One region of the Pectobacterium sp. 1950-15 genome, then DNA from elsewhere that is predicted to be linked to it. Evidence: predicted binding sites of a transcription regulator. Region 1 holds the regulator's gene; each other region holds the start of a gene.
The links. The regulator Fur, encoded in region 1, represses iron uptake genes when iron is present. The targets are predictions, from matches to a motif close to ATAATAATGAGAACNACTATCAA.
Positions count from the first base shown of each region.

Region 2: a site for Fur is predicted at 1,623-1,645, ahead of fhuE (ferric-rhodotorulic acid/ferric-coprogen receptor FhuE). Genes of this name have one in related genera too.
Region 3: a site for Fur is predicted at 2,714-2,736, ahead of sodA (superoxide dismutase [Mn]). Genes of this name have one in related genera too.
Region 4: a site for Fur is predicted at 1,786-1,808, ahead of WCT94_RS02775 (isochorismate synthase). Genes of this name have one in related genera too.

Region 1 covers NZ_JBBBQR010000005.1:77,332-83,116, reverse strand. Annotated here, with positions in the region: gene nagE (N-acetylglucosamine-specific PTS transporter subunit IIBC) at 1-851, shown strand, start outside; gene glnS (glutamine--tRNA ligase) at 1,027-2,685, shown strand; gene fur (ferric iron uptake transcriptional regulator) at 2,750-3,199, opposite strand; gene fldA (flavodoxin FldA) at 3,529-4,056, opposite strand; gene WCT94_RS07710 (methyl-accepting chemotaxis protein) at 4,946-5,785, shown strand, end outside.
Region 2 covers NZ_JBBBQR010000001.1:237,032-242,816, reverse strand. Annotated here, with positions in the region: gene WCT94_RS01080 (LysR family transcriptional regulator) at 1-443, shown strand, start outside; gene WCT94_RS01075 (AEC family transporter) at 590-1,516, shown strand; gene fhuE (ferric-rhodotorulic acid/ferric-coprogen receptor FhuE) at 1,724-3,967, shown strand; gene WCT94_RS01065 (AAA family ATPase) at 4,127-4,876, shown strand; gene WCT94_RS01060 (DUF2569 domain-containing protein) at 4,974-5,465, shown strand; gene WCT94_RS01055 (fimbrial protein) at 5,573-5,785, opposite strand, start outside.
Region 3 covers NZ_JBBBQR010000009.1:127,034-132,818, reverse strand. Annotated here, with positions in the region: gene WCT94_RS12225 (methyl-accepting chemotaxis protein) at 1-1,672, opposite strand, end outside; gene sodA (superoxide dismutase [Mn]) at 2,003-2,629, opposite strand; gene fdhD (formate dehydrogenase accessory sulfurtransferase FdhD) at 2,854-3,687, opposite strand; gene exaC (acetaldehyde dehydrogenase ExaC) at 4,180-5,715, shown strand.
Region 4 covers NZ_JBBBQR010000002.1:161,723-167,507, reverse strand. Annotated here, with positions in the region: gene WCT94_RS02785 (TonB-dependent receptor domain-containing protein) at 1-350, opposite strand, end outside; gene WCT94_RS02780 (MFS transporter) at 450-1,712, opposite strand; gene WCT94_RS02775 (isochorismate synthase) at 2,044-3,240, shown strand; gene WCT94_RS02770 ((2,3-dihydroxybenzoyl)adenylate synthase) at 3,237-4,862, shown strand; gene WCT94_RS02765 (isochorismatase family protein) at 4,873-5,748, shown strand; gene WCT94_RS02760 (amino acid adenylation domain-containing protein) at 5,745-5,785, shown strand, end outside.

The DNA of each region.
Region 1 (5,785 bases):
TGAACTCCGTGTTCTGGTTTGATGTTGCGGGTATCAACGATATCCCTAACTTCCTGGCCGGCCAACAGTCTATTGATTCAGGCAAAGCCGTTGTGGGGATCACCGGACGTTATCAGGCGGGCTTCTTCCCGATTATGATGTTCGGCCTGCCGGGTGCAGCGCTGGCGATTTATCACTGTGCTCGCCCTGAGAACAAAAGCAAAGTAGCCGGAATTATGCTGGCGGCGGCGTTTGCCTCCTTCTTTACTGGTATCACTGAGCCGCTGGAATTCTCCTTCATGTTTGTGGCACCGGTGCTGTATTTCCTGCATGCGCTGCTGACTGGTTTTTCCGTCTTTATCGCAGCCAGCATGCATTGGATTGCCGGCTTTGGCTTCAGTGCCGGTCTGGTGGACATGGTGCTGTCTTCGCGCAACCCGCTGGCTACCCAGTGGTACATGCTGCTTGTTCAGGGACTGGCATTTTTCGTTATTTACTATGTGGTGTTCCGCTTTACCATCACGCGCTTCAATCTGTTAACGCCGGGACGTGAGCTGGCCGTGAGCGGTAGCGAAGCTGATGGATATGACGTGAGTACCGCATCCGCGAGCGAGAAATCAGGTGATACAGCGTCACTGGCGCGGGGTTACCTGCAGGCACTGGGTGGGAAAGACAATCTGCTCGGTATTGATGCCTGTATTACGCGTCTGCGTTTGAACGTGGCGGATTCCTCTCTGGTGGATGATGCACAGGCGAAGCGTCTTGGTGCGGCGGGCGTTATTCGTCTGAATAAGCAAAGCGTACAGATTGTCGTGGGCACACAGGCTGAATCGATAGCGACCGCACTGAAAGCGGAACGCGACAAGGCCTAATATGACGGTGCTACTTGTTTAACGTGGTGTTATGTCCATGAAATTGATAGGGCGAGATGGCAATCTCGCCCTTTTTTTTCGTTATGAATAATTAAATGAAACTAACGGTTGTTTCCCAGCGTAGCTTGTTGGATCATTGTCGGTTATACGTCGTTTTAGCATTGAGGAATGAAGAATGAGTGAGGCTGAAGCCCGCCCAACCAACTTTATCCGTCAGATTATCGATGAAGATCTGGCGTCCGGTAAGCATGACCATATTCAGACGCGTTTCCCGCCAGAGCCGAACGGCTATCTGCATATTGGGCATGCCAAGTCTATTTGCCTGAATTTTGGTATCGCGCGTGACTATCAGGGGCAATGCAACCTGCGTTTTGACGACACCAACCCAGTAAAAGAAGATATCGAATACGTTGAGTCGATCAAACGTGACGTCGAGTGGCTGGGCTTTTCATGGAGCGGCGACGTCCGCTATTCTTCTGATTATTTCGATCAACTGCATGCGTATGCGGTTGAGCTGATCGGTAAAGGGCTGGCTTATGTCGATGAACTGACGCCCGAGCAAATCCGCGAATACCGCGGTACGTTGACGGCGCCGGGCAAAAACAGCCCTTACCGCGACCGTACCGTGCAGGAAAACCTGGCGCTGTTTGAAAAAATGCGTAACGGCGGGTTTGCGGAAGGTACGGCCTGCCTGCGAGCAAAAATCGATATGGCATCGTCCTTTATCGTGATGCGCGATCCGGTGCTGTACCGTATTAAATTTGCCGATCACCACCAGACGGGTAACAAGTGGTGCATCTACCCGATGTATGACTTCACCCACTGCATCTCCGATGCGCTGGAAGGGATCACGCATTCACTGTGTACGCTGGAATTCCAGGATAACCGCCGCCTGTACGACTGGGTGTTGGACAACATTACGATTCCTTGCCATCCGCGTCAGTACGAATTCTCTCGCCTCAATCTCGAATACGCGATTATGTCCAAGCGTAAGCTGAATCAGTTGGTGGTGGAAAATGTCGTTGAAGGATGGGACGATCCGCGCATGCCGACCATCTCTGGTCTGCGCCGTCGTGGTTATAGCGCAGCCTCTATCCGTGAATTTTGTGTGCGCATCGGCGTCACGAAACAGGATAACAACGTGGAAATGGCCGCGCTTGAATCCTGTATCCGCGACGATCTGAATGAGAACGCCCCGCGTGCGATGGCGGTGCTGGATCCGGTCAAAGTCGTGATCGAGAATCTGCCAGCCGGGCATGAAGAATTTGTCGCGATGCCAAACCATCCGAACAAGCCGGAAATGGGGTCACGTCAGGTGGCATTCAGCCGTGAAGTCTATATCGACCGTGCTGACTTCCGTGAAGAAGCTAACAAACAGTACAAACGCTTGGTGTTGGGTAAAGAAGTGCGTCTGCGTAATGCCTACGTGATCAAAGCCGACCGCATTGAAAAAGACGAGCAGGGCACCATCACTACGATCTACTGTAGCTATGATGCAGAGACGCTGAGCAAAGATCCGGCTGATGGCCGTAAAGTGAAGGGCGTGATTCACTGGGTTTCTGCGGCACACGCGGTACCCGCAGAATTCCGTTTGTACGATCGTCTGTTCAGTGTGGCAAACCCTGGCGCGGCAGAGGACTTCCTGTCGACGATTAACCCAGACTCACTGAAGATTACGCAAGGTTTTGTCGAAGCGAGCCTGGCGCAAGCAGAAGCAGAGAAAGCGTATCAGTTTGAGCGTGAAGGTTACTTCTGTGCCGATCGTGTTTACTCCAGTGCAGAGCATCTGGTGTTTAACCGTACGGTTGGGCTGCGCGATACCTGGGTTGGCTAAGGCTGACTGGAAAGAAGACAAAAATAAAACCGCCTCGGCGGTTTTATTTTTTTATGCGGTCGATTTATCGTGTGGAATCGTGCAGGGTTTCGTCCTCTCGGCAATCCCCTTCACTGCAATGCCCGTAGAGATACAAACTGTGGTTGGTCAGTTTAATGCCGTGTCTTTCTGCGATCTCGCGTTGGCGTGCTTCGATAGACTCATCGCGGAATTCAATGACTTTGCCACAGTCGAGGCAAATTAAGTGATCGTGATGATGCTGCTGCGTCAGTTCAAAGACGGACTTTCCACCTTCGAAGTTATGACGGGTTACGATGCCCGCATCATCAAACTGGTTGAGTACGCGATAGACGGTAGCAAGACCAATCTCTTCGCCCATATCAATCAGTCTCTTATATAAATCTTCCGCACTGACGTGATGGCAGACAGGATCCTGTAACACTTCCAGTATTTTCAGTCTTGGAAGAGTGACTTTCAGGCCGGCCTTCTTTAATGCGGTATTGTTGTCAGTCATGCGGGTTTAGTCCTGTTGCTTACTTATCAATGGAGGCTGCCTAGCCTATGACATCGGTCGGCTCAAAAAATGTAATAGCGTCCCAATTATAGAACCGCACATACAAAATGAAAACAAGGGAATGTTAACAATATTGTCCCCATTCACACTACTGGTATAGAACGCAATACGTTGTTGATGAATGAGGAAATGGTGAAGCACGTATAAAACCGATGGGATTATTGTACAGGTTTACTGATAGAAGTTAAAAAAATGTATCAATTATTATGAAAGGTTTTACCTATCAATGCTGTTTTGGCTCTGATAGGGATTATCAGAGCCAATAGGATTTAGCCAACCAGCTCTTTCAGGTTCAGTTCATCGCTGATCTGTTTGACCCACGTTGTTACGCGTTCGCTGGTCAGTTCAGGCTGGCGGTCTTCATCGATAGCCAGGCCGATGAAGTGGTTGTCGTCGGCGAGCCCTTTAGAGGCTTCAAAGTAATAGCCCTCTGTTGGCCAGTGGCCGACAATCGTCGCGCCGCGAGGTTCGATAATGTCACGGATAGTACCCATGGCATCACAGAAGTATTCCGCATAGTCTTCCTGATCGCCGCAGCCAAACAGGGCAACCAGTTTTCCTGTGAAATCAACTTCTTCCAGCGAAGGGAAGAAGTCATCCCAATCGCACTGAGCTTCACCGTAATACCAGGTTGGAATACCCAGCAGCAGAATGTCGAAACCTTCGAGGTCTTCTTTGCTGCTTTTGGCGATGTCATGAACATCAGCAACGTTGGTGCCTAACTGCTGTTGGATCGTTTTGGCGATGTTTTCAGTGTTGCCAGTATCACTGCCAAAGAATATTCCGATGAGTGCCATGAATTGAATAACCTCTTGATTCCTAATGGTATGGTGTAATGTTTCACCCACTTATCTGTTAATAATAACAGACACTCACATCAGGAGAAACTCGTATCGGTAAGGATGCGTAAATCAAAGGCGTATGAAATGTGGAGGGGAGTAAAAGAAACGAAACGCAGTTCTGCCGACGCTAAATTCCCCATAATGAATAGGGATTATGGTATCGTCAGGGATTAAACGCTCATTTCCTTAATATCTTGGTGGGTATTTATTTATAACAATGTTTCATTTTTTATGAATATGCTTTTTATTTTTACAACTGATTCCGATTGTAATTAAAAGCAGACTTCTTTTTGTAAGAAATAAAAGTCACCTCACGGTACGTTACTCTTCGTGAGAATTAAAATGCATACAAAAGATAATGTTTTAATCGAATTGAAAGTCTGTAACATTTCTCGGGAATATTCCTAATAAATGGAAATAAGAATTATAACCATTTACAGATGAGACGATGAAAATACAGAAGGAAAAGGTTTTAGCCTTTTGATGTTAAAGAATAAAGTGAAAGTTCAGCGTAAATTGCCTTGCCCATTGACAGCATGCCGATGCCAACGCACGTGAGGCGCGGCGGTAGCGAACTTTATGGTAACTCTCTGATTAAAAAACTTATATCTATAAAAATAAGTGCATCCATTCTCAATATAAAAAATTATATTAATAAATATAGCGAGAACGCTAAATATTCTCTGTGTTTAGCCGATGAGTTAGCGTGGTTTTTGAGTTTTCAACTCGGTGAAATGTGAACGCTAGGGAGAAGTGACCTGTTTCATGGTGTGAATTTTCTGATTCATATCGGTTGATTAGCGATAAAAATCTTTTTAACCATTTTCCTGATTTGGAGTGAGCTATGAGACTTATAAAAAATATTGCCATCAGAACCGCTATGCTATGGGTGCTGGGCATTTTTTGTGTCCTTTGGGGTGGCGTATCGATATATACCATGTTCTCTTTTAAAGAGATGACGACGACCTCGAAAACCAGCACCTTGCTGGTTCAGAATATGAATTTTATCAACCAGGGCAACGATCAATACTTCCGTATGGTAACCCGTCTGGCGCGTGCCGTTGACGCTCGCCGCAGCGGTGATAATGCCGCCGCAGATAAAGAGCAGGCTTCTGCACTTGTCGCGCTGGATAAACTGAAGTCTGATTTGGTGGCGTTTAATGCTATCGATCATGCGGGTCTGGATGCGGCGCTGGTACAGGCTGTCAGTCGTGACTGGAACAATCTGGTTACTCAGGGGGTTGAGCCGCTTTACCAGAAGGCCGTTGCCAACGCACTGGATGATTACCAAAATCAGGCCAAGAACGTTGTGCCGCCATTGAGTCGCCAATTTGGTGCATCTTTATCCGCATTCAGTAACGCCAGCGCAGAGAAATTCGATGCGGCAGGCGTTCGTTTTGAAAAAATCACCACGATTGGACAGAACATTTTGCTGAGCGGATTGGTTATCGGTCTGATCATGCTGTTCCTGACTGACCGTTATCTGGTTGTGTGTCTGGTTCGTCCATTAAATGACCTGCGCTATCACTTTAGCGTGATTGCTTCCGGCCATCTGGGCAAGCCAATTCTGGACTTCGGCAATAACTGTGTCGGTCGTCTGTTCCCACTGCTGCGTGAAATGCAGGGGAGTCTGGCCAGCACGGTTAGCACGATCAGAAACAGCACGGATTCCATCTATCAGGGG
Region 2 (5,785 bases), on a different contig from region 1:
CCTATCCAACCGGTCTGATGAGTACGCCGCTGTATCAGGAAGGATTCTGGATCGTTGCCCCCTCGGCGCTGGCGTCTCTGGATGCCAGACCACTCCTGCAAGAACACCCTTTTATTCGTTTCGATCGTCGCGCCTGGGCTGGAAGAACTATCGATCGCGAGCTGCGCCGCCAGCGGCTGCGGGTGCAAACCGATATGGAGCTGGACAGTCAGGAGGCGATTGTACAGATGGTCGCCAGCGGGCTTGGCGTGGCGGTTATTCCGCTGTCCGAACGGGAGAGGGGCCGCCTGAATAATCTGACGTGTATCCCCTTTGGTGAGCCTCAACAGCAGCGGCGCGTTGTGCTGCTGGAACGTGAAGATCGCCCGGCAATGCGTCTGGCTGCGGCACTGGCGGAAGCGATCCGAACGCAGTCTGGTGAAGATGCCATTCATGAGAAATAATTGAGCTAACGTTGAGTTAATCTCGTTTTTTTCTCATCAGAAATCCCGCTAGGGTAGTGCCTGTTTCTTCCACTCAGGTACTGAACCATGGCGTCCAATCCGCAATCCTTCTTTCTTTTATCTTCTGCGCCGTGGCGTGTCAGCCGATGATCGCCTCACTTCTGCTGGCGCTGTTACCGATCGCGCTACTGATCGTGCTGGGATCGTGGTTACGCCAGCGATCTTTTTTGGCTGCGGCATTTTGGCCGCAGACTGAAAGGTTGGGTTATTACATTCTGCTTCCCGCGCTATTCCTACATGGTCTGGCGACGGCGCGTCTGGATGGCGTGCCGGTAGCGGCGATGATCCTGACGCTGGTGTGCTCAACGCTGGTTGTCGCTGCCGGGCTGGTCGCTGCGCGCCGCTTCTTCCCCGTCAATGATGCGGCGTTTACCTCTCTATTTCAGGGCGGTGTCCGTTTTAACAACTACGTTGGCGTGTCTGCCGCTGCCGGGCTGTTTGGCGCACACGGTGTGGCGCTTGCCGCCGTCGCGAATGCGGCGATTGTGCCGACGGTCAATATTCTCTGTGTTCTGGTTTTTGCCCGCTACGGCAATACTGGGGCTCCCTCATTGAAGAATATCGTGCGGCTGCTGGCGCTGAACCCGCTAGTGGTGGCCTGCGCGATCGGTATTACTTTGCAGATTACCGGATTAGGTTTGCCGCTGGGGATTGAGCCAGTTCTGAAATCGCTGGGGCAGGCATCGCTGCCGCTGGGGCTGCTGTGCGTGGGCGCGGCGCTGGATTTTTCCGCTGCGCGTAGCTGGCTGCGCCCTATGGTGATTGCATCATGTGCGAAATTCATAGCGATGCCGCTAGTAACAATCGTCGCTTGCCATCTCTTCAATCTGTCTGGTCCGGCGGCGATTGCAGCCTTGTTGTTTCAAGCGCTGCCGACGGCATCGTCATCCTACATCATGGCTCGTCAGTTAGGTGGTGATGCACCGTTGATGGCGGGAATTATCGCGCTTCAGACACTGGTCGCAGGCGTCGCGCTGCCGCTGACTGTTCTTGGGTTGGCCGGTCTGTTGTAAATGCCTCAAATGTTCTTTTTGTAACATGCCTTGTTAACGGTGTGGTGATTTGTTCTTTTTTATCTATTTGTATTTTAAGTGAATTAATCCTTTCGTTGAAATAACAATAATAATGCGTATAGTTATCATTTACTTTTCTGTGCAAATGTTGACAAGAAACGCCTCAGCATCTCGCCAAAATCACCATCAGTTAACCGAGGATATACCATGTCTTTTGGAGTTACTCGCGCCGGAAAAACGCGCGTTTGTGATTCTTCGCTGGCCGGAGCAAAACCATTCGGAGTCTCTCTTCTCGCCCTGTTGATTTCTGCCTCTTTCCTGCCTGCTCAAGCCGCTGCTGAAGAAAATCCCGCCTCAGGCGATACGCTGGTGGTCAGTGCGAACGCCAATGCCAACGCAGAAGCCAGCGACCCGCAGGATTACAGCGTGAAAGTGACTAACGCCGGAACGAAGATGACGCTGACGCCGCGTGATATCCCGCAGTCAGTGAGCGTTATCAGCCAGCAGCGTATCGAAGATCAGAACCTTGAAACGATTGGTGGGGTGATGGCGAACACGACCGGTGTATCCTCTAAAATCATCGATTCCGAGCGTATGACGTATTTTGCGCGTGGCTTCCAGATTACTAACTATCTGTTCGATGGAATTCCTACGGTCGTAGACGAAATTTGGGATTTCGGTGATTCCGCTTCCGATACAGCAATCTACGAACGTATCGAAGTGGTACGTGGGGCGACCGGGTTGATGACCGGAACGGGTAACCCTTCTGCGGCGGTGAACATGGTGCGCAAACATGCGGACAGTCGCGAATTTAAAGGCTCGGTATCTGGCAGCTACGGCTCGTGGGATAAACAGCGGATGGTGGCCGATCTGTCTGCGCCGCTGACGGAATCCGGTAATGTGCGTGGGCGTGTGGTTACGGGTTATCAGGATAACGACACCTGGCTCGATCGTTACCACAGCCGCAAAAAATTCCTCTACGGTGTGATCGATGCTGATGTGACCGATTCGACGACGATCTCCCTCGGTTATGATTATCAGGAAAGCAATACCGATAGCCCTACGTGGGGCGGATTGCCGACGTGGTTCACTGACGGCAGCAGCACGCATTTCGGTCGTAGTTTTAACACCGCACCAAACTGGAGCTACTCGGATAAAACCTCGAAGAAGGTTTTTGCCGATCTGACTCAGCGTTTTGATAACGGCTGGCAGGTGCGTATGAACGGGACGCATGGTGAAACCCACTTCGATTCCAAGCTGATGTATGCCAATGGGTTCCCAGATAAAGATACCGGGCTACTGGTTGATCCGTTCGGCGGTAATGTCGGTGCTTATGGTGGATGGAATAAGGGCACTCGTAAAGTTGATGCGATTGATACTTACGCGTCTGGCCCGTTCGAGCTACTAGGGCGCCAGCATGAGCTGGTGGTAGGCGGCAGCTATACTCGGCAGCGTAATCAATTCGCTAATGCCCAATCGACGATAAGCCCTGCGGATATGGGCAATTTCTACAACTGGAATGGCAATATTGCCGATCCGACATGGGGGTCTTGGGTGGGTAGCACTTTTGTGCCGGGGCTCTGGAATAATGATTATGAGCACTCAACCACACGACAAAAATCCCTCTATACCTCAGCACGATTCTCGTTAACGGATCCATTGCACCTGATTGCTGGCGCACGTTATACCGACTGGAGCATCGTTGGAACGACAGGAAATACCAGTAAGAATCGTGTGACGCCTTATGTTGGCTTGGTGTATGACATCAACGATACCTGGTCAACGTATGCCAGCTATACCGATGTCTTCCAGCCACAAACGAAAAAAGGTGTAGACAATCAATATTTGTCTCCTACAACCGGGAAAAATTATGAAGCGGGTGTGAAGGGGGATTGGTATAACAGTCGCCTGACGGCTTCAGTTGCGGTCTTCCGAATTGAGCAGGATCGCGTAGCTCAAACTGCGCTTGAGAAGAATGTGGTGACACAGGAAACGGCTTACCAGTCTGTTGATGGTGTCGTCAGCAAAGGGATCGAATTTGAAGTGAACGGCGCAGTGACGGACAACCTGCAAATGACGTTTGGCGGTACGCGCTATGTTGTTGACGATCGGGACGGTAAGTCGGTCAATCCAGAACAGCCGCGCACGTCGTTCAAGCTGTTTACCCGTTACCAATTGCCAACGTTGCCGGAGTTAACCGTTGGCGGCGGCGTGAACTGGCAAAATGGTATCTGGCAGGAAGGCTCTGGCCCGCAAAATACCACGCTGCGCGCCGAGCAGGGCAGCTACGCGTTGGTTAACCTGTTTAGCCGCTATCAGGTGACCAAACAGCTGGCGGTACAGGCGAATATCAACAACCTGTTTGATAAAGAATATAGCGACTACCTTGCGCCTTATGCCGTGTATGGCACGCCGCGCAGCGTCTCGATGACGGTTAACTATGCTTTCTAGTTCAGCACGTTGCTATTGATGTGAGTGACTGACCCGACGATGTGAAGCACCGTTGTCGGGAATCAGCATAGCGCCCGTATCACAGCGATACGGGCGTTTTTTCTTTTAACGCTATGGGGTTAGGATATTTTCACTCATTACCCGTCAGGAAGACTGAAAATGATCTCAACGCAATACGTCAGCCGAATCGCGCTGGCACACGAAAAGGTGGACTCATTCGAGGTTTATCCGTTTTCTATTCCGTCGATTCGCTCGTTGGATAAGCTGGAGCTGCACCCGAAAGTCACCTTTTTTATCGGTGAAAATGGTTCGGGAAAATCCACGCTGTTAGAAGCGATTGCCGTTTCGATGGGGTTCAACCCGGAAGGCGGTACCCGCAATTTCAACTTCGGTACCCGCACCTCACATTCCAGGCTGTCGCATTTCCTGCGGGTGGCGAAAGGGATTAAGAAACCTAAAAACGGTTTCTTCTTACGCGCCGAGAGCTTTTTCAATGTCGCGACGGAAATTGAGCGGCTGGATAGCGAACCTGGTTTTGATCCGCCTGTGATTAATTCCTATGGTGGCTATTCACTGCATGAACAATCGCACGGTGAATCCTTTATGGCGTTGCTGCTCAACCGTTTTGGTAAAGAGGGAATTTATCTACTCGACGAACCGGAAGCCGCGCTGTCGCCCAGCAGGCAGTTGGCTGCGCTTGCCCGCATGCACGATCTCATCCGTGAAGGATCGCAGTTTGTTATCGCGACTCACTCTCCGATCCTGATGGCATATCCTGATGCCACGATCTTCCAGTTTGGCGAAGACGGAATACAGCAGGTCGCGTACGAGGACACGGAACACTATCAGGTCACACGTGCTTTCCTTAATCACCCTGAACGGATGCTGCGTGAATTGATGGCGGAATAGGGGTTAACATCGTTTCGGGGGTAAGCGACAATGACGTGTGATATCAAGACGGGAAACCGTCTTTTTCTTTTGGAACATTTTACAGGGAGTTCAGAAAATGAAGTGCCTAAACTGTGATAACGACGCACGTAAAGAATCTGGCCTGTGCGCAACATGTGAAGAACAAGAACAACAGAAGATTAACGGTATTCTCTACCTCCCGGCGCTGGGGATTATTCTCTCTATCGTTACTACGCCGTTCTCGCTGTACGAAATTATCAATGCGATGGTTATTCACTTTAGGAACACTGGGTTTCTCGGCTATTACGCATTGGCCTTGGTGTTTTTCCTGTGTGCTATGTTCGCACTGGAAATTTTCACCGCAATGACCTTCTTCCGACGTAAAAAACGCACGCGGAATGTGATGGTTGCATACTATTTCATTAGCGCGCTGCTGGTGGGGTATATGACAGTGCTACCGGCTTACTTGTTTAATGCTAAGTTCGATACTGGTGATATCCGTGCGATTTCCTCTGCGGTCTTTGGCATTGCCGTCTGGATCCCCTATTTTCTGTTCTCGAAAAGAATTCCGCTGGTTTTTAGCCGCTAGCGAATAGGGGGAGCGGCTAACAAGTAACTTTAGCCGTGGGTGAATAATGCTTGTGCCGCCGGTGTTTGGTAAAAAACAGGGGCGGCCTCGACTTTTCCCTCAACCCGCTATAAATAGCTCAAGGTGAAGTTCGCCGTTGCCATGAAATCACCGGACTGAATCAGATCGTCGCGTATCTTTTCGATGCGGGCCGAAAAAGGAATGGCGTTGTCTCCGCTTTGCAGCACAATGCTGTCCGTGCTGCTGTTGATACTGACCAGCTTGTTCGCATGATAAAGGCCAACCGCGATACCTTTGGCACCGGAAGGGGTATCCAGCGC
Region 3 (5,785 bases), on a different contig from region 1:
TGCCCCGGCTTTGCTCATCCGATGCAGTGGCAATTTCACCCATGATGTCATGCACCTGTGTGATCGAGGTGACGATATCATTCATCGTTTTGCCCGCGTTGCCGACCAGCGTTGCACCGTGCGATACCTGATGAACCGATTCAGAGATCAAGCCTTCGATTTCCTTCGCGGCCTGAGAGCTGCGCTGTGCCAGATTGCGGACTTCGCTGGCAACCACGGCAAAGCCACGGCCTTGTTCACCGGCGCGAGCGGCTTCCACCGCGGCGTTCAATGCAAGAATGTTGGTCTGGAAGGCGATGCTGTTAATGACGGACGTGATTTCCGCGATACGTTTAGAGCTGTTTTCAATCGCGGTCATGGTTTGCACCACGTTATTCACCTGCTCGCCACCCTGTTTGGCCGTTTGGGAAGCGCTGATTGCCAGTTTGTTGGCGTGGTGCGCGTTATCCGCGTTTTGCTTAACTGTCGCGGTGAGCTGTTCCATGCTGGCGGCGGTTTGCTCAACGGCGGCGGCCTGTTGCTCGGTACGTGATGACAGATCCGTATTGCCCGCGACGATCTCGCTGGAGGCGTTAGAAATCTGGCTGACGCCGACGCGAATGTCGTCGATCATATTGTGCAGGTTGTCATTCATTTTCGACATCGCACTCATCAACTGACCCAGCTCATCTTTACGCGTCGTGTTGATGGACATGGTGAGGTCGCCTGTCGCGATTTTTTCAGCCATGTTCAATGTGTTGCCCAACGGTGTGGTGATCTGACGTGAAATGAACCAGGAAATCAGCAGGCCAAGCAGCAGTGTAATTAGCGCCGCGATGCTCATTTGCAGCGTGGCGCTGTGAATATCTTCCTGTGAGGCTGCCAGCTGATCGCTAAGCAGGGATTTCACCACGCTGTTCAATTGGTCGGCAACGCTCCGCATTTGTGCTGCCTGCGCCATCTCTTCCTGATAGGCTGGCATGTAAGCAAGAACCTGCTCTTCATAGTTGTTCATGATTGTCAGAACGGGTGTCAGTGTTTCACGTTGTTCGGCAGACAGACTCTGATACAGGAAGGTCAATGACGTTTGTGCCGCGTTGATGGCATCCGTCAGTTTTTCTTCGGATTCTTTATTGGTAGAAAGTAATAAACCACGAACGTGGTAGCGGACGGCAATCAGTTTTTGGTTCAGATCGGAAAGTAATAGCTGTAGGTTTGTGCTGTTGTTGTCTGTCTTTAATTGATCGTTGAGATCTTGTAGGGGTTTTTCCGTGGTTGAAATATTCCAGCTTTTTCTAACGGCATCTTTTTTGCTAACGGCATTAATATAATTGTTTTGTTTTTCCTGATAGCTGGTAATTAATGTAGGGATATTAGCTATTTTCTTGGCGTCGCTTTCAGGCCAGTGAAATTCTTTTGCCTTTTCAGCGAGTTTGCTGACATTGGCAATATGCTCAATGTTCCTTTTTATATCATCTGGGTTATATGTGGTGCCGTATAATGCGCGGTAATATTTAGCCTGGTTAATTTCATCATTGATATTGTTGCTTAAATTAACTTTATCAATACTGTCTTTCAGCGAGCTAATATGCATAATGCCCGCACCGGCAATCACCATGGTCATCAGCAGAATCAGGAAAAAGCCTAATCCTAATTTTTTACCGACTTTTAGATTGTCAAAATTCATAGCCATCACATCCCACCACTATATCTTATTGAGTCAAATTCACTATCCTGATGCACACTTGATTAGCGGTGCTAGCATCTCGGATTACCGCTTGCCAAGCCTATTTTTGCAAAACAACATGATAAAAACCCGCAGTAGATATCGGCACGTTACTCTGGAACTTTACGCGCCAGTCAGCGGCGGCCTGTCGGGGCGAGGGTCAATGATGAACCAAATAGTGCCAACGTGCATGCGGTTTGAAGTATGACGGATATAAAAAAACTGGAATAACAGGCTGTTATTCCAGTTTCTATTCAAACGCAGAAGGCGCCTGATGGGATCAGGCATTCAACGGTTTTATTTTTTCGCGCTGGCGAAACGAGCCGCTGCTTCGTCCCAGTTCACTACGTTCCAGAATGCTTTCGCGTAATCTGGGCGACGGTTTTGGAATTTCAGGTAATAAGCGTGTTCCCATACATCCAGACCAACGATTGGGTAGCCAGAAGTACCAGAAATTGCTTCACCCATCAGTGGGCTGTCTTGGTTTGCAGTAGAGACTACAGCCAGTTTGCCGTCGTCTTTCAGCACCAGCCAGGCCCAGCCAGAACCAAAACGGGTTGCTGCTGCTTGCTCAAATTTCTCTTTAAATGCATCAACGCTGCCGAAATCACGTTCGATGGCGGCTTTCAGGTCGCCAGTCAGCGTCGTGCCTACTTTCAGGCCTTTCCAGAACAGGCTGTGGTTAGCATGGCCACCTGCGTTGTTACGCAGTGCTGCTTTTTTCTCAGCAGGAACTTTATCCAGTTGAGCGATCAGCTCTTCAACAGACAATTTAGCCAGCTCAGGCAGAGATTCCAGCGCGGCATTAGCATTATTGACGTAAGCCTGATGGTGTTTGGAATGGTGAATTTCCATCGTCTCTTTGTCGAAATGCGGTTCCAGTGCGTCATAAGCATAAGGCAGCGATGGCAGTGAATAACTCATGTTTAGCATCTCCATGGTAAAAAAAATGTTACGGCACTGTACTGTTAGTACCGCGTAAGCAATACGTTCATTATAGTTAATTAAATGATATTGAAAATGATTATTCTCGTTCTGATGTCATGAACCATATTGCTTTACCTCATGATAACAAACGGTTATGTCATTATTGCACTATGTAAAAACAAATTAATCTATACCCGTCATACTTCAAGCTGCGGTAGCGCTTACTCGCTCAGGCGCTGCGGATGTGTGTAGATCGTTGCGTGTCCTGGTCGACAAAAACCGACCAGCGTCAGGTTGCAGCGTTGGGCGACCTCAACCGCCAGTGACGTTGCCGCCGAGACAGCAAACAGGATTTCCACGCCGCACATGGCGGACTTCTGGACCATTTCATAGCTGGCACGGCTGGAGACCAGCGCGGCACCTTGTTGCCACTCTAGTTTTGCTCGAGCACCCAGCAGTTTATCCAGCGCGACATGGCGGCCGACGTCTTCGCTTCCCCCGGACAGCGTGCCGTCTGGCGCGACCCAACTTGCGGCATGGGTACAACCCGTCACCTGACCGATCTTCTGCACATCGCGCAGCCGCACCAGCGCGTTTTCAAGTTTGCTGAGGGAAAAGGCCTGCGTGAAGGGCAGGGGCGTCACCGGCTTGCCGATCTCCGCGAGCTGCTCCACGCCGCATACGCCACAGCCTGTGCGGCCATCCATCGCCCGACGTCGTTCTTTTAGCCCGGCAAAACGTCGGCTGGAAAGCTCAATTTGTACTTCGATACCGTTACAGGCGGGCAGTACATCAATCCCGTAGATGTCTGCTGGTGATTGAATAATGCCTTCAGATAAGGAAAACCCGAGGGCGAACAGTTCCAGTTCTTTCGGCGATGCCATCATGACGACATGCGAGATGCCGTTGTAGACCAGCGCCACGGGCACTTCTTCCGCCAGCCAGTCAGGCTGCGGCTGGTGCAGCGAGTCAGGATGATAGACCGAATGTTGCGTTGCGCCTTCAAGGGCGGTAGCCGCGCGTAAATGAACCCCTTCCACCTGAAATACCTGCATGTTAGTAACCTTGGAAATTAAAAGTATTATACCCGTCATACTTCAAGTTGCATGTGCGTTGGCTGCGTTACTCGACACACTAGCGTGTGTCTCACCCCGTTGGGGCCGCTGCAAGCAGCGTTCAAACCTGCCTCTGGCAGATTTGTCAATCACCCGAATCACTTACTCAAGTAAGCTCATCGGGACTCCTTCGCTTGCCGCGTTACGATGCTCATTGATGAGCATCGCCCTAAAGGGCTAACGCTTCGCGTTATTCAAAACGAATACGTTTTGTCCTGAAACTCGAATTATTTAGGGTATACCTCACCGCGCCTGAAGGGATGCGACTTTTTCTCGCAAGAAACTGTGCGTCAACTCGAAGAGTTGCTTTCTTCTCTGGCCGAATCCTGTCGCTAACTCCATACCCCGTATAGGCTTAATTTAACTGCTTACTGTTTGCCTCTTTTTTCACTGCGGCATGGCCGCTCACTCGGAAATGAAAAGGAGACTGAAATGGCGCATGATAATTTTGAAGGCCGACCTGCATCTGACGACTACGGTTCTCTCAACCTGAAAAAACGCTATGACAATTTTATCGGCGGAGCCTGGGTTCCACCTGATGCGGGTCAGTATTTTGTCAATTTGACGCCAGTAACGGGCCAGCCGATGTGTGAAGTGGCCAGTTCGTCAACGCGAGATATTGACCACGCGCTGGATGCCGCTCACAAGGCAAAAGCGGAATGGGGTGGCCTGTCAGTGCAGGATCGGGCGCTGGTGCTGAACCGTATTGCCGACCGAATGGAACAAAATCTTGAGCTGCTGGCGCGGGTAGAGACTTGGGATAACGGCAAACCGATACGCGAAACTAGCGGAGCGGATGTGCCGCTGGCGATTGACCATTTTCGCTATTTTGCGGCCTGTATCCGTGCGCAAGAAGGGGCGATCAGTGAAATTGACGGCGATACCGTGGCCTACCATTTTCATGAACCTCTCGGCGTTGTCGGGCAAATCATTCCCTGGAATTTCCCGCTGCTGATGGCCTGTTGGAAAATGGCGCCTGCGCTGGCCGCCGGTAACTGTATTGTGCTGAAACCCGCCAAACTGACGCCGATGTCGGTGCTGATTTTGATGGAGCTGATTCAGGATCTGCTGCCGCCAGGTGTCATTAATGTCGTCAATGGGTCGGGAAGTGAAATTGGCGAATATCTGGCGACGTCGAAACGCGTTGCGAAAGTCGCTTTCACCGGGTCGACTGAAGTGGGCCAGCAGATCATGAGCTATGCGGCGCAGAACGTGACGCCAGTAACGCTGGAACTGGGTGGCAAATCGCCGAATATCTTCTTTGCCGATGTGATGGATAAAGAAGACAGCTTCTTTGACAAAGTGCTCGAAGGCTTCACGCTGTTTGCTTTCAATCAGGGAGAGGTCTGTACCTGTCCGAGTCGTGCGCTGGTGCAGGAATCGATCTACGATCGCTTTATGGAGCGGGCAATCAAGCGCGTTGAGGCTATCCGCATCGGCAACCCGCTGGACAGCAAAACCATGATGGGTGCTCAGGTGTCAGCAGGCCAGCTTGATACCATCCTTAACTACATTGATATCGGTAAGAAAGAGGGCGCACGGGTGCTCACGGGCGGCCAGCGCAAGGCGATGCCGGGTGGGCTGGCGGAAGGGTATTATCTGGAACCGACGATATTGTTCGGTAAAAACAGTATGCGTGTCTTCCAGGAGGAAATTTTTGGACCGGTATTGGCGGTCACGACCTTCAAAACGATGGATGACGCACTGGAGATCGCCAACGACACGGAATACGGTCTGGGGGCTGGCGTGTGGAGCCGTAACGGTAACATTGCCTACCGGATGGGGCGTGGTATTCAGGCCGGACGCGTCTGGACCAACTGTTATCACGCTTATCCGGCGCATGCAGCGTTCGGGGGCTACAAGCAGTCCGGCATCGGGCGTGAAAACCATAAAATGATGCTGGAACATTACCAGCAAACCAAGTGCCTGTTGGTGAGTTACTCTGATAAGCCGATGGGGCTGTTCTAACGGCGTACTTCCTTCAAACCCTGCGTGCCTGCCTGTGCGGGTACGCAGGCATGATGTACATTGATGCGGG
Region 4 (5,785 bases), on a different contig from region 1:
TTTACCAGCAGCAACGTGTAGTCTGCCCGCATACCGCGGATTTTGATTTCGTTACGGCCATAACTGGTAGAGGGATTGATGTTAATGCCCGGCAGCTTTTTCACTGCGTCGGAAACGTTATTCACCGACATCTTTTCCAGTTCGGCGCGAGTGATGACAGAGACGCTGGCGGGGGCGCTTAGCGTGGTGTGTTTCGTCTGTGTTGCCGTCACGACGATTTTTTCATCTGCCGCGTTTTCTGCCTGCGCGAGCGCAGGCAGTGCCAGTAACCCGGTCACCAGCAGGGCGCGATACACCTTACTGTGTGGGAAATAATGATGTGAAAAACGATTTTCCGGTTTTAGCTGCATGTCAAAGACCCCATCAAAGAGTGGAAAAATATCCCCGTAAATAGATTGCGTGCTGTATTACGTGCATTGCCGATCCACTCATTGAGTGAATCGAACGGTTTATTGCCCTGTAGCCTGTGCCGTTTGGCGTGCGGCCGTCTTTCGGCTGCGTTCAGCCAGCTGTGGAATCAGGCGTAGGGTTAGCAGCATGGCGGCCAGCGCAAAGACGGTGCTGGCGACGGCGAGCTGTGAAAATCCATCAATTTTTCCCTCAACCGAGGTGCTCAGATAAGCGGCAGAAGCGACGCTGGCAAGCCCCGACGCCACGTTCGCCGCGGTTCCCTGATAGGACATGAAGGCGGCGCGCTGATGCGGCAGCGGAATACCTGCGGTAATCGCCAGCGTGCTGCTGGAACGGGCCGCGCTGAGTGCCATGAACAGGGTGAACACCAGATACAGGGAAAGTGAAAAAGGAAAAACGAAACCGCAGAGGATGACAACGGCCAGTAGCAGCGTCGTCACCACGATCGTCCGGCTGGCATACCCCCGATCCAGCAGGCTGCCGCACAGCTGCATGGTCACCATGCTTGCCAGCCCGCCGCAGAGATAAAGCAGGGAAATATCATCCCGCGGGAAAGCAAGATTGAACTGAAAGTAGTTGGAAAAATGGGGGATCAGCAGGAAATGACCGAACATTTGTAGCGACATGATCGTCAGCCCCAACAGGAAAAGGGGGGAGGCCAGCAGATCGTGTAATACCGAAGTGGGCGCTGTCGTGGGTGACGAACCTTGCTGAACTCGGTGCGTCGGCGGCATGGAAGGAAAGAGCCGCAGCACTAACAGCGCCAGCAGCAGGCCGCCGAGGCCGAAAATATAAAACGGCGCTTGCCAGTTAATACGGTGAGCTAACTCCAGTGAGAGCGGCATGATGATAATGGCCGCGAGTGAAAAACTCATACCGACGTAGGCCAGCTGCTTGCCGCGCTCGTTGGCCGGCACAATATCGACAACCGCCGCCATCAACACGCCAGAGGCCGGCCCAGCCACGCAGCCCGCCAGAATAAACAGCACTAAAAGATGGGTTTGGCTGGTGGCAAACATGCAGGCCGCTGTCAGGCCGAAGCGCAGCGTCAGCAGAACGATCAGAGCATGTTTACGGTTAAATCTGTCCAGATAAGGGGCGGCGAGGAAGCCGACAATGGCGGAGGCAAACGTTGCGCCGCCGCTAATGTAGCCGATGTTCTTGGCATCCATAGACAGGGCGCTGATGAAATCGGGACCTAACGGCATCACCATCATCAGGCTGCCGAGGGAAAGCATGTTAATTAGCAGCGCCAGATGCACAACGGATCGGGTGTGCTGGCGGTACATGCTTTCATCCATGACAGGCTCACATTTAGACACAGTTAGTAAAATATTCGCGCAGTCTAGCGCAGCTTAATTCCCCTGACAATGAATGATAAGTATTTTCATTATCATCTGTGATGTGGATTTTATAATCAATACATTCCTGTTGCTAACCATTAACCGTTATGAAAGATGCCCAAAAAAATTGATTAACATCAATATAACCCCTAATTAATGGGCGTGAATAACCATTCTGTGGAAGGATTGACCGAACACGTTACTTCAGTGTAATTTAACTGCGCTTGATATAAATGATAATGATTTTAATAATCATTGGTATTTAATTTGCGAGCGCAGGAGCTGCCTTGTGGATACACTGATTACAGAAGCTGAAACATTTAGCGGGCTAACTTATTCGGAACAGACCGCTTTTTTATATGCATCGGAACACCGTAGCCTTTCTACTTCCGGCTTATTTGAACGTATTTCGTCCCCTGTTTGTGCTCCAGATTCGCACGATGACAGGCTGAGCTCTGCAATCGCGCAGGCGTTCCAGCGGGCGCGTCAGGCAGGGCAGTCGCTGCCTATTGTGGTAGGGGCGATTCCTTTTGATACCACGCAACCCTCTTGTCTCTATATCCCTGATAATTATACCGTTACGACGAAATCTGAACTCGTCAGCCGGGCTCGTAAGCACACGGCGGCGTCACCTGCCGCACTAACGTTAAACAGCGTCCCGGATGAATGTCAGTTCAAGTCCATCGTGGCTGAGGCCGTTGAGCGCTTCCGACGCGGTGAACTGAGCAAAGCGGTACTGTCGCGCATTTTGGACATTGAGCTGGCGGGGCCTGTTAAGGCGCAAACGATCCTCAACAACCTGATGGTGCAGAACGCGGGTGGCTATCACTTCTCACTGCCGCTGCCAGATGGTTCCATCTTACTGGGTGCCAGTCCGGAGCTGCTGCTGCGTAAGCAGGGAAACGTCATTGTCTCCAATCCGCTGGCGGGATCGGCGCGACGAATGAACGATGAACATCTGGATTACCTGAATAGCCAGCGCTTGCTGAATTCTGGCAAAGACAAGCACGAGCATAAGCTGGTGGTGGACGACATCCGCCAGCGCCTGATGCCGCTGTGCTCGTCCTTAACGATTCCATCGGCACCTTCGCTGATGCACACCGCTTCTATGTGGCACTTGTCTACCGCCATCAGCGGTGCACTGGCGAACCCAGAGATGACGGCGCTTCAGGTCGCCTGCCAACTCCATCCTACCCCCGCGCTGTGCGGCTTCCCCACGCAGGAAGCGCGCCAGCTGATCGCCGAACTGGAACCGCACGATCGTGGCGTATTCAGCGGCATTGTCGGCTGGTGTGATGCCAACGGCGATGGCGAATGGGCGATAGCGATTCGCTGCGGCACCATCAAAAATAACAACGTCCGCCTGTTTGCCGGCGCGGGCATTGTTGAGGCGTCCGTCCCCGAGGATGAATGGGCTGAAACCGCCGCCAAATTAAACACGATGCTGAATGCGTTTGGGCTTAACTCAGGTGTGGATGGACTATGAGCATTGAATTTACGCCCTGGCCAGAGGAACTGGCACAGCGTTATCGCGACAAGGGGTACTGGAGCGGTCTGCCGTTAACGGATGCCTGGGAGCGCCACCTGGCGACGCAACCTGATGCCGTTGCGGTGGTGTGCGGCGAACGCCAGTGGAGCTATCGCGAGCTGGATCGGCAGTCTTCCTCGTTGGCATCGCGCCTGACGGAAAGCGGCCTGCGCTGTGGCGACACCGCGCTGGTGCAGTTGCCGAACGTGGCCGAGTTTTACCTGACCTTTTTTGCGTTGCTGAAAATAGGCGTTGCGCCAGTTAACGCGCTGTTTAGCCATAACAAGCTGGAACTGCTGTCATACGCCACACAGATCGAACCGCGCTTACTGATCGCATCGGCCGGACACCCGCTGTTCGGCAACGGTGAGTTTCTGGATCGGCTACAGACGCAGGTTCCCCGTCTGCAAACGGTGGTGATGCTCGGCGACAGCCCGCTGGGACACAGCCTGTCAGACTGGTTGCAGCCGTGTGCGTCGACCAACCAGTATCGGCCGTCTGCGTCGGGGCAGGTGGCTTTCTTTCAACTTTCTGGCGGCAGTACCGGTACGCCGAAGCTGATTCCCCGTACTCATGACGATTACTACTACAGCGTGCGTCGCAGCGTGGAAATCTGCGAGCTGACGCCACAAACCCGCTACCTGTGCGCGTTGCCGGCACCGCATAACTTCCCGCTAAGCTCGCCCGGTTCGCTCGGCGTGTTTTACGCTGGTGGACGCGTTGTGCTGGCACTGGATCCGGGGGCGATGACCTGTTTCCCGCTGATCGAACGCCATCAGATCGATATTACCTCGCTGGTGCCGCCCGCCGCCGCGCTGTGGATCCAGGCGGCTGAGCAGTTTGGCGGGGCGCTGCATAGCCTGAAGATCTTGCAGGTGGGCGGTGCGAAGCTGAGTGAAGCTGTCGCCCGCCGCATTCCGGCGGTACTGGGCTGTCAGCTACAGCAGGTACTCGGGATGGCGGAAGGGCTGGTGAACTACACCCGACTGGACGACAGCGACGAGCATATCTTCACCACGCAAGGCTATCCGATGAGCCCGGATGATGAAGTGAAGGTGTTGGACATCGACGGCAATCCGGTACCGAGAGGCGAGGCGGGGCTGCTGGCGACGCGCGGCCCGTATACCTTCCGCGGCTATTACCGCAGCCCGGAACACAACGCCCGCGCCTTTGACAGCGAAGGGTTTTACCACTCGGGCGATGTGGTGCAGATGACTGAGGACGGCTATTTGCGCGTGGTCGGGCGAGAAAAAGATCAGATTAACCGCGGTGGTGAAAAGATTGCCGCGGAAGAGATCGAAAACCTGCTGCTCAAACATGACGGTATTCTCCATGCCGCGCTGGTGTCCATGCCCGATCCGGTCATGGGCGAAAAGAGCTGCGCTTTTCTGGTGGTCAGCGATCCCTCGCTGAAAGCCATCACGTTAAGAAAATATCTTCGCAATCAGGGTATTGCTGAATTCAAACTGCCGGACCGCTTCGAGATGATCGACACCTTGCCCGTTACGCCGGTCGGCAAGATTGATAAGAAATCACTCCGTCAGCGCATCCAGACCCAACTTAGCACTCAAGACAAATAAGGATTTTGTGATGGCAATCCCTTCTATTGCTTCTTATCCCCTGCCGCGCGCACAGGATTTCCCTGAGAACAAGGTTTCCTGGGCGTTTGAACCTGAACGCGCGGTGCTGCTGATTCACGACATGCAGGACTATTTCGTGAATTTCTATGGCGCGGACAGCCCGCTGGCGCAGCAGTTGATCGAGAACATTGTGGCGTTGCGAACCTACTGCAAAGCACAGGGGATTCCGGTGGTGTATACCGCGCAGCCGAATGCACAAAGCGCGGCTGACCGGGCGCTGCTGAACGATATGTGGGGCGCCGGGCTGAATAATCACCCTGACAAGCAGCGTGTTGTGAGTGCGCTGACACCGGATGAGCACGATACGGTGCTGGTGAAGTGGCGCTACAGCGCATTCCACCGTTCGCCGCTGGAACCGATGATGAAAGAGATGGGTAAAGATCAGCTGATTATCTGCGGCGTTTACGGGCATATCGGCTGCATGATTACCGCGACGGATGCCTTCATGCGCGACATCAAGCCGTTCATGGTCGGCGATGCGGTGGCGGATTTCTCACTTCAGGAACACCAGATGGCGCTGAAATATGTGGCGACGCGCGCCGGACGGGTGGTTAGCACGGCAGAACTCACAGGAGCAAAAATGGCACAGGCACTGACGAAACAAGGACTGAGAGCACACCTGCTGACCTTGATCGACGAAGAAGAAGATCAGTTCGATGAAGATGAAAACCTGATCGATTACGGTCTGGATTCGGTGCGCATGATGGCGCTGCTGACCGAATGGCGCAATCAGGGCGTCACGCTGAGCTTTGTCGATCTGGCGCGTAACCCCAGCCTGAATGCCTGGTGGGCGCTGATCGAAAAACAGCAGGGAGCCGCATCATGAAGCCGTTGAGCGTTGCGCAGCGCGGGCTGTGGTTAGG